2 regions of the Nonomuraea sp. bgisy101 genome follow, and region 2 is predicted to be linked to the other one. Evidence: riboswitches for the same ligand, from Rfam matches in the RefSeq annotation. Region 2 holds a riboswitch; the other holds the start of a gene.
What was found. Region 2 has a riboswitch for cobalamin ahead of AC3EO4_RS44635 ((2Fe-2S)-binding protein). Riboswitches for the same ligand answer to the same signal wherever they lie in the genome.
Positions count from the first base shown of each region.

Region 1 (3,674 bases), on a different contig from region 2:
CCCGCGCCGGCTCCGTGCACGAGCACGATCCCGGGGCGCGCGCCCTGCCCGCCTCTGGGGGACAGGACCGTGCCGCGCAGGGTGAGCCCGCCGCCGCCCGCGAAGCTCACTTCCGTCGTGGTCAGATCGGCCGGCACCGGTACGGCAGGCGGCGCCCCCGTCGCCGGTACGCCGGTCGTCGGCCTGGCGTGCGCCGCCGCCGGTGCGGCCAGCGCCACCAGCAGCGCCATCGCTGAGATCACTAATCTCTTCATGTTGCCGAACCTACTCTGCAGAGAGTTATCGGCAAAGACATGTCTGCAGAAATCCTTCTGGAGGACTAGGGTGCTCGTCATGAAGGATGACGAGCCGTGGGTCCTGGACGACCCGGGCAAGCTGAAGGCCCTGGCCCACCCGATGCGCCGCGCCATGCTCCGTCACCTGGGCCTGCACGGTCCCGCCACGTCCACGACGCTCGGCTCGCTGCTCGACGCCAAGACCGGCACGACCAGCTATCACCTGCGCCAGCTGGAGAAGTACGGGTTCATCGAGGAGATCCCCGAGCGGTCGGCCGGGCGTGAGCGGTGGTGGCGGAAGACGGAGACGGGAGACATCAGGCTGCCCCATCCGGCGCAGCTCGCGCCCGAGGACCGCCCGGTGCTGGCCGAGTTCCACCGGATCGGGCTCGAGGAGGACAAGGGGATCCTGCTGGAGCTCCTGCCCGCCGCCTACCAGGCCGATCCCGCGTGGGTGAAGGTCTCGCGCGCTCTCGGCCGGATGACGCTGGGCGAGCTGGAGGACTTCTTCGAGGAGTACATGCTGCTGCTGAAGAAGTACAGCCATCGTGCCGCCGACGCTCCTGAGCAGGCCCGGCCCCTGCACATCCGCCTGCTCGCCCTGCCCGCGGACCTGCCCGCCCCCGATGTGTGACTCTCCGCCTCCGACCAATAACATGGAGTAGCGGAGGGGTGGGGCGACGGGAGGGGCCTGCGCATGCGCCGTCGGGAGTTCGTCGCGAGAGCGCTGGCCGCTATGGCGGGCCTGGCCGGCTGCGGTACGGCCACGCGCCCGACCCCGAGCTTCTCCGTCGTGCCGGGAGGGGAGGCCTGGGTCCCCGTCGCGCGGGTGCTCGCGGGGCAGTTCAAACGCGACGGCGTGGCCGAGGGAGGGCCCCTGCTGACGGTGACCGGCCTGCCCGCGATCGCGGCCGCCGAGATGGCCGGGGTGAAGGAGACGGGCACCCCGCTGGCCAGGCTGGTCGGCGACGTCGAGGTCCTGGTCGTCTCCAACGCCTCCGTCTTTCGCGAGTTCGACGACTTCGCGCGGCGGCTGGTCGCCGACCCCGGCGGCACCGTGCTGGGCGGCAGGCCGCAGGGAGAGTCCGATCACCTGCTGTTCGGACTGGTCGCGCGCGGTCTCGGCGCGGACGCCAGGGTGCTCGACTACGCGGGCTACCCCACCACGGACGATGCGGCCGAGGCGCTGCTGGCGGGCAGGGTGGGCGTCGCCGCGGGCCCGCTCGGCGAGTGGCGCAAGCGCCTCGGCAAGGGGCGTCTCAGGGCGCTGGCCGTCTCCTCGGCCGAGCGGGTCGAGGACGTCGAGGCGCCGACCCTGCTGGAGTCCGGTGTCAGGGTCGACTTCGCCGACTGGTGCGCGGTGCTCGGGCCCAAGCAGATGAGCGAACGCGATCGCGCCCGGGCGGTCGAGGTGCTCGACGAGGTCGCCCGGTCCGCGCGGTGGCTGGACGCCTGCCGCGCCAGAGGGTGGAAGCCGATCCCGCTCAGCGGCGACGACTTCGCCGCGTGGCTCGGGTCCGAGGCCGGCAGGACCCGCGAAGTGCTCAAGGACCTGGGGCTGATCGACACAACTTGTTGGGGTAGTTGCGTCCGCGGCCACTAGATGTAGGATCCTGGTCGTCGCTGGTTCGCCCGAGCAGGGCGAAGCAAAAGGGAAGCCGGTGAGATGCCGGCACTGCCCCGCAGCGGTGAGCGGGAACGACCGCCGTCACGAAGCACTGGGCCCATGGCCTGGGAAGCGACGGCCAGTAGGAAGCTGACGTACGCCCGCGAGTCCGAAGACCTGCCAGCGGTGTGACCTGTCCAAGGCCTCGAGGGAGGGCCGCGGGGTCTCGCGGCGTGCCCGCGTGCTCTCGCCTGCCTTCACGGGGTGAGCTCGCGAGGAGAGAGCGTGACGCAGATCGTAGAGGTGGATCGCCGGCTGGCCATCGAGGAGGCCGCCGCCAGGGTGATCGCCGACCCGGAGAACTCCAGGGTCGCCGCCAGGCTGCTGGCCGAGCAGATCGCGGACGAGGCCGCCGCGCACGGCGTGAGGACCTTCTCCGAGTCGATCGTGGCCACCCACGCCGCGGGTCTGCTCCAGGACGGGCTGGCCGCCTTCGTGGCGGCCAACGCCGCCGCCCTCGACGCGCTGGTGGACGAGAGCGCCGACGACAGGTTCGAGTACTTCGGCCTGCGCACCGTCTACGACCGCTACCTGCTGCGCCACCCCGAGACGCGCGGCGTGCTCGAACGCCCGCAGCACTTCCTGCTGCGCGTCGCCTGCGGTCTTTCCGCCTCGGTCGCCGAGGCCGCCGAGCTGTACGCGCTGATGTCCACGCTGTCGTACCTGCCCAGCTCGCCCACGCTGTTCAACTCCGGCTCCCGCCGTCCCCAGCTCTCGTCGTGCTTCCTGCTCGACTCGCCGCGCGACGAGCTGGAAGGGATCTACGAGCGTTACGGCCAGGTCGCCAGGCTGTCGAAGTACGCCGGCGGCATCGGCATCGCGTGGACCAGGGTCCGCTCGCGCGGCTCGCTGATCCGCGGCACGAACGGCCACTCCAACGGCATCGTCCCGTGGCTGCGCACGCTCGACTCCAGCGTGGCCGCCGTCAACCAGGGCGGCCGCCGCAAGGGCGCGGCCTGCGTCTACCTGGAGACCTGGCACGCCGACATCGAGGAGTTCCTCGAACTGCGTGACAACACCGGCGAGGAGGCCCGCCGTGCCCACAACCTCAACCTCGCCAACTGGGTGCCCGACGAGTTCATGCGCCGCGTCGAGGCCGACCAGCCGTGGTCGCTGTTCGACCCCAAGCAGGTGCCGCACCTGACCGACCTGTACGGCGAGGCGTTCGACGAGGCCTACCGGGCCGCGGAGGCGGCGGGCCTGCACACCCGTCAGATCCCCGCGCGCACGCTCTACGGCCGGATGATGCGCACGCTCGCGCAGACCGGCAACGGCTGGATGACCTTCAAGGACGCCGCCAACCGCGCCTCCAACCAGACCGCGCGCCCGGAGAACGTCATCCACCTGTCCAACCTCTGCACCGAGATCCTCGAGGTGACCAGCGACGGCGAGACCGCCGTCTGCAACCTGGGCTCGATCAACCTGGCCGCCCACCTGGCGGGCGGCACCATGGACTGGGTACGGCTGCGCGCCACCGTCAGGACCGCGGTGCGCTTCCTGGACAAGACGATCGACCTGGGCTTCTACCCGACGCCCGAGGCCGAGACCGCCAACCTGCGATGGAGGCCGATCGGGCTCGGCGTGATGGGCCTGGCCGACGTGTTCTTCTCGCTGCGCCTGCCGTTCGACTCGGCCGAGGCGCTCGCGCTGTCCACGCGCATCGCCGAGGAGATCGCGCTGGCCGCCTACGACACCTCCGCCGACCTCGCCGTCGAGCGCGGGCGTCACCCCTC
Region 1 covers NZ_JBYITD010000027.1:131,068-134,741, forward strand. The annotation lists gene AC3EO4_RS39500 (alpha/beta hydrolase family protein) at 1-254, opposite strand, end outside; gene AC3EO4_RS39505 (ArsR/SmtB family transcription factor) at 334-909, shown strand; gene AC3EO4_RS39510 (Bug family tripartite tricarboxylate transporter substrate binding protein) at 973-1,878, shown strand; cobalamin riboswitch at 1,883-2,080, shown strand; gene AC3EO4_RS39515 (ribonucleoside-diphosphate reductase subunit alpha) at 2,167-3,674, shown strand, end outside.
Region 1: linked by a shared signal. The riboswitch ahead of AC3EO4_RS39515 (ribonucleoside-diphosphate reductase subunit alpha) and the one ahead of AC3EO4_RS44635 ((2Fe-2S)-binding protein) in region 2 are both predicted to bind cobalamin.

Region 2 (3,674 bases):
CGTCGCCCGCCTGACCTTCCGAACGGCGGGCTCAGCCCCTCCGCCATCTGGCAGGGTCGCCTCCGCGGGCGGTGCAGCGCATCAGGGTCCCGGCCTCGCTCCTGCCGAACGCTCCCTGCGGCGAGCAGAAGGAGCCGGGACGAACACCGATCCGGAGCGCGGGGTGCGCCGGTCGCGCGGTCCTCGTGGCCTTCGGGCGCGGCGACGGGATGCGGGCCTTCTTGGCCGGCCTGGGCGAGACGGTGCTCCCGTCCCTGGCCGGCCGCTTGCCGAGCGGCCTTCCCGTCCCGGGCGTCGGGGTCAGGAACGGCGCCGGCGTGGGCGTCGCCGCGGCCGGCTCACCGGCGGGTCGCGCCGCGCCGGTGGCGGCTCCACAGCCGCTCAGGAGCAGGACGGCGATGAGCGGCGCGACTGCGCGTCGGATCGGGGGCATGCGGGTGGCCTCTCGTCGGGGGTCGCACGGAGCCCATCCCACCACAATCTCGTCACTCAATGGCGCTGAACGGTGACTTTGCGCTACGAGCCGTCCTCGGTCAGGCCCGGCGAGCCCGGCCATTCGCCGAGGCGGCAGACTTTCCCGGGTGAAGCGAATCCTCATCATCGGCATCGGCGCCGGCGACCCCGACCATCTCACCCTCCAGGCCGTCAAGGCCATCGGCAGGACCGACGCCTTCTTCATCCTCGACAAGGGCGAGGCCAAGCACGACCTGGTCGGGCTCCGCCAGGACATGATCAAGGAGCACGCCCGCGAGCCGTACCGGCTGGTGGAGGCCCGGGACCCCGAGCGGGACAGGACCACTCTCGCCTACGCCGCCGCCGTCGAGGAGTGGCGCTCGCGTCGGGCCGACCTGTACGAGGCGTTCATCCGGGACGAGCTCGGCGACGACGAGACCGGCGCGATCCTCGTCTGGGGCGACCCTGGGCTCTACGACAGCACGCTGGCCGGGATCGAGGAGGTCGTCGAGCGGGGAGGGGTCGCGTTCGAGTACGAGGTCGTCGCGGGCATCACCAGTGTGTCCGCGCTGACGGCCCGGCATCGCACCAGCCTGACGAGGGTGGCCAGGCCCGTGCACATCACGACGGGCCGCCGCCTGGCCCAGGAGGGCCCCGTCGCGGCCGACGACGTCGTCGTCATGCTCGACGCGCGCTGCGCCTTCGCCGACCTGGGTGCGGAGTACCACATCTACTGGGGTGCCTACCTCGGCACGCCGGACGAGATCCTCGTGTCGGGGCCGGTGCCCGAGGTCGCCGACCGCATCCGGGAGCTGCGGGCGCAGGCCCGCGAGCGCAAGGGCTGGATCATGGACACCTATCTGCTGCGGCGCGTCCTCCCGTCGTGACGATCGGCGGGGCGGCGTGGCTCATCAGGATCCTCCGCCCCTGCGCATGGTCAGCGCCCACTGCTCGCGGCGCGTGATCTGATCGAGCAGGACGCAGTCCCCGCACATGCCGCCGCCGGGCACCCGGTAGTAGAGGCAGCAGCTGCGCCGGACGAAGAACGGCCGGTCGGGAGCGGGCTCGACCAGCTCCCCGCTCCCGCGCAGCACGCCGAGCGCGAGCAACTCGCGACCGAGCGCGATGGCGCGTCCCGCGAGCTCGGGGCGCCCGCGGGTGAGGGTCTGGACGGCGCCTGCGAGGGCGGAGGCCGCGTTGCCCCACAGCAGCCCCGGCGCGATCTTCACGATCTCCTGGACGGCCTGGGCGAGCGGCTCCAGCAGCCCGGGCACCACGGCGCGGTACAGGGGCTCGGCGAGGGAGGTGCCCACGACCCGCCGTCCGGTCAGGCGCTGAGCTCGCAGCGGCAGCGGACCGGAGGGGGTCGGGTACCAGTGCACCTGGGACGGATCGACGTCGACGAGCAGGCCGTGCGCCACCGCCACGCCGACAACGGGCGACCACAGGCGGGCGGCCAGTCCCTGGAACAGCAGGGAGGCCGCCACCCTGGTCTCGCCGGTTCCCAGGCGTACGGCGGCGTCGTCGATCCGGTGTCTCACGGGCAGATCGGCGAGCGGCCGCCACCCCGGCCCGATCGGCCCGACTCCCATCTCGAAGAAGCCGCCGATCGTGGACACGTCGGCGACCGCTCCGGCGATCACCGCCGGCAGCACAGGCAGCCGGTACGGCACGCCGACCACCTCCCTCTCCCGGGGAGATCCGCCCCGATCCGCTGAGGAGGCGACCGCGCGAGTCTCCTGGCTCCCGGCTCGACGCTCGTCCCCGCCTTCCCACCCGACTCGGGCAGTGGCCTGCTGGGATCCGCTCACCGATCACAGTGGCGGGACCGCGCCGGACTCTCACCGGCTTCCTCGATCCGCCGTCGCCTACGCCGACCATGCTCGCACACCTGCGATCACCGGCTCGACCGGGACTCTGACAAACCGTCCCATAGCTCAGTGAAGATCGTGTTATGGTCCTGCGCCTGTGCATCCGAACAGGAAGGCGCTCGAACCATGTGGATCGCGCTCGGGGTGGTAGCCGCGGTGGTCGTCGGAGTCGCGCTGTGGTGGCGCTTCCGCGACCCGCTCAGAGGGGAGAGCTTCGACCAGTTCGAGGTCAACCGCCTTTGGGGGTGGGAACTGCGGCTCAGCGAGGAGGAAGAGATCGCGTTCATGGCGGGGCTCGGGGCCTACGACAACGAGGTGGGCTCGTTCTTCATCCACGGCGAGCACGGGGTGCTGAGCCTTTATCACCCGCCGATGCTGATCTCCATGCACCTCATGGCCGACCGCTTCAAGGCGATGGGACCCGCCGCGATGAGCGATCCTGCGGGCGCCGTACGCCACCTGTTCGGCCAGGCCGCCGCCCGCGAGAGCGTCGGGGTGCTCCACCTGCGGGAGAACTGGCTGCCCTGCGAGATCGACGGCATGGACAAGTACGGCTTCCGCGACGCCATGAGCGACGCCCTGTCGGCGCCCGGCGTGGACGGCGTCGAAGGCGGGTACGGCGAGGAGGACAGCGGCTACGGCATGGTCGTGGTGCTCGCGGGCGACACGCCGGAGTCCGTCCAGGCCATGTACGACCAGGCGAGCGACCTTTCCACGAGCGAGCCGATCCGCGATCGCCTCGACGTCGTGAAGGCGGTCCTCGAGGAGCCCGAGCCCGAGTACGTCGAGGCGCTCAACCGGGCCGACGGCGAGAAGAGCCGCTACACGAACACGCTGCTCGTCGACTACGCCAGGGTGCTCGACCGCTACGCCGCCACCCGGACGCAGATGCAGGGCGCCAAGCCCTCGGACGTGCTCGGCGCCGCCCTGAGCCGGATGCTGGCCGAGCAGGCCCCGGGCACGACCTGGACGAGGCAGCCCTCGCAGGAGGAGCAGGAGTTCGCCATGCAGATCATCGCCACTCGCGTCAGGTACTGACGTCACCCGCGGACAGGCTCAGCGGACGAAGAGGCCCCGGTCAGCGCACGAGTGCCGCCAGCTCCGCGATGGCCGCCGACTCCGCCTGGTAGATCGCGCCCACCCGCGTGCCGAGTTCGGCGAAGAGACCGGCCAGATCACCGGCGGGGGCGGACCGATCGGCCTGCGCCCTGAGCCTCCACAGCTCCTCGCCCGCCGCTGCCGCCTGGGCGCCACCGGCGCTTCCCTCGGCCAGGACGCTCTCCCTGATCGCCGCGGTCAGCTCGCGCGCCCTGGCGAACTCGGGCACCGACGCGGGAAGCGCGGCCTCCG
Region 2 covers NZ_JBYITD010000035.1:88,572-92,245, reverse strand. The annotation lists gene AC3EO4_RS44650 (alpha/beta fold hydrolase) at 1-14, shown strand, start outside; gene AC3EO4_RS44645 (hypothetical protein) at 32-433, opposite strand; gene cobF (precorrin-6A synthase (deacetylating)) at 582-1,340, shown strand; gene AC3EO4_RS44635 ((2Fe-2S)-binding protein) at 1,365-2,126, opposite strand; cobalamin riboswitch at 2,168-2,353, opposite strand; gene AC3EO4_RS44630 (hypothetical protein) at 2,451-3,362, shown strand; gene AC3EO4_RS44625 (BtrH N-terminal domain-containing protein) at 3,403-3,674, opposite strand, start outside.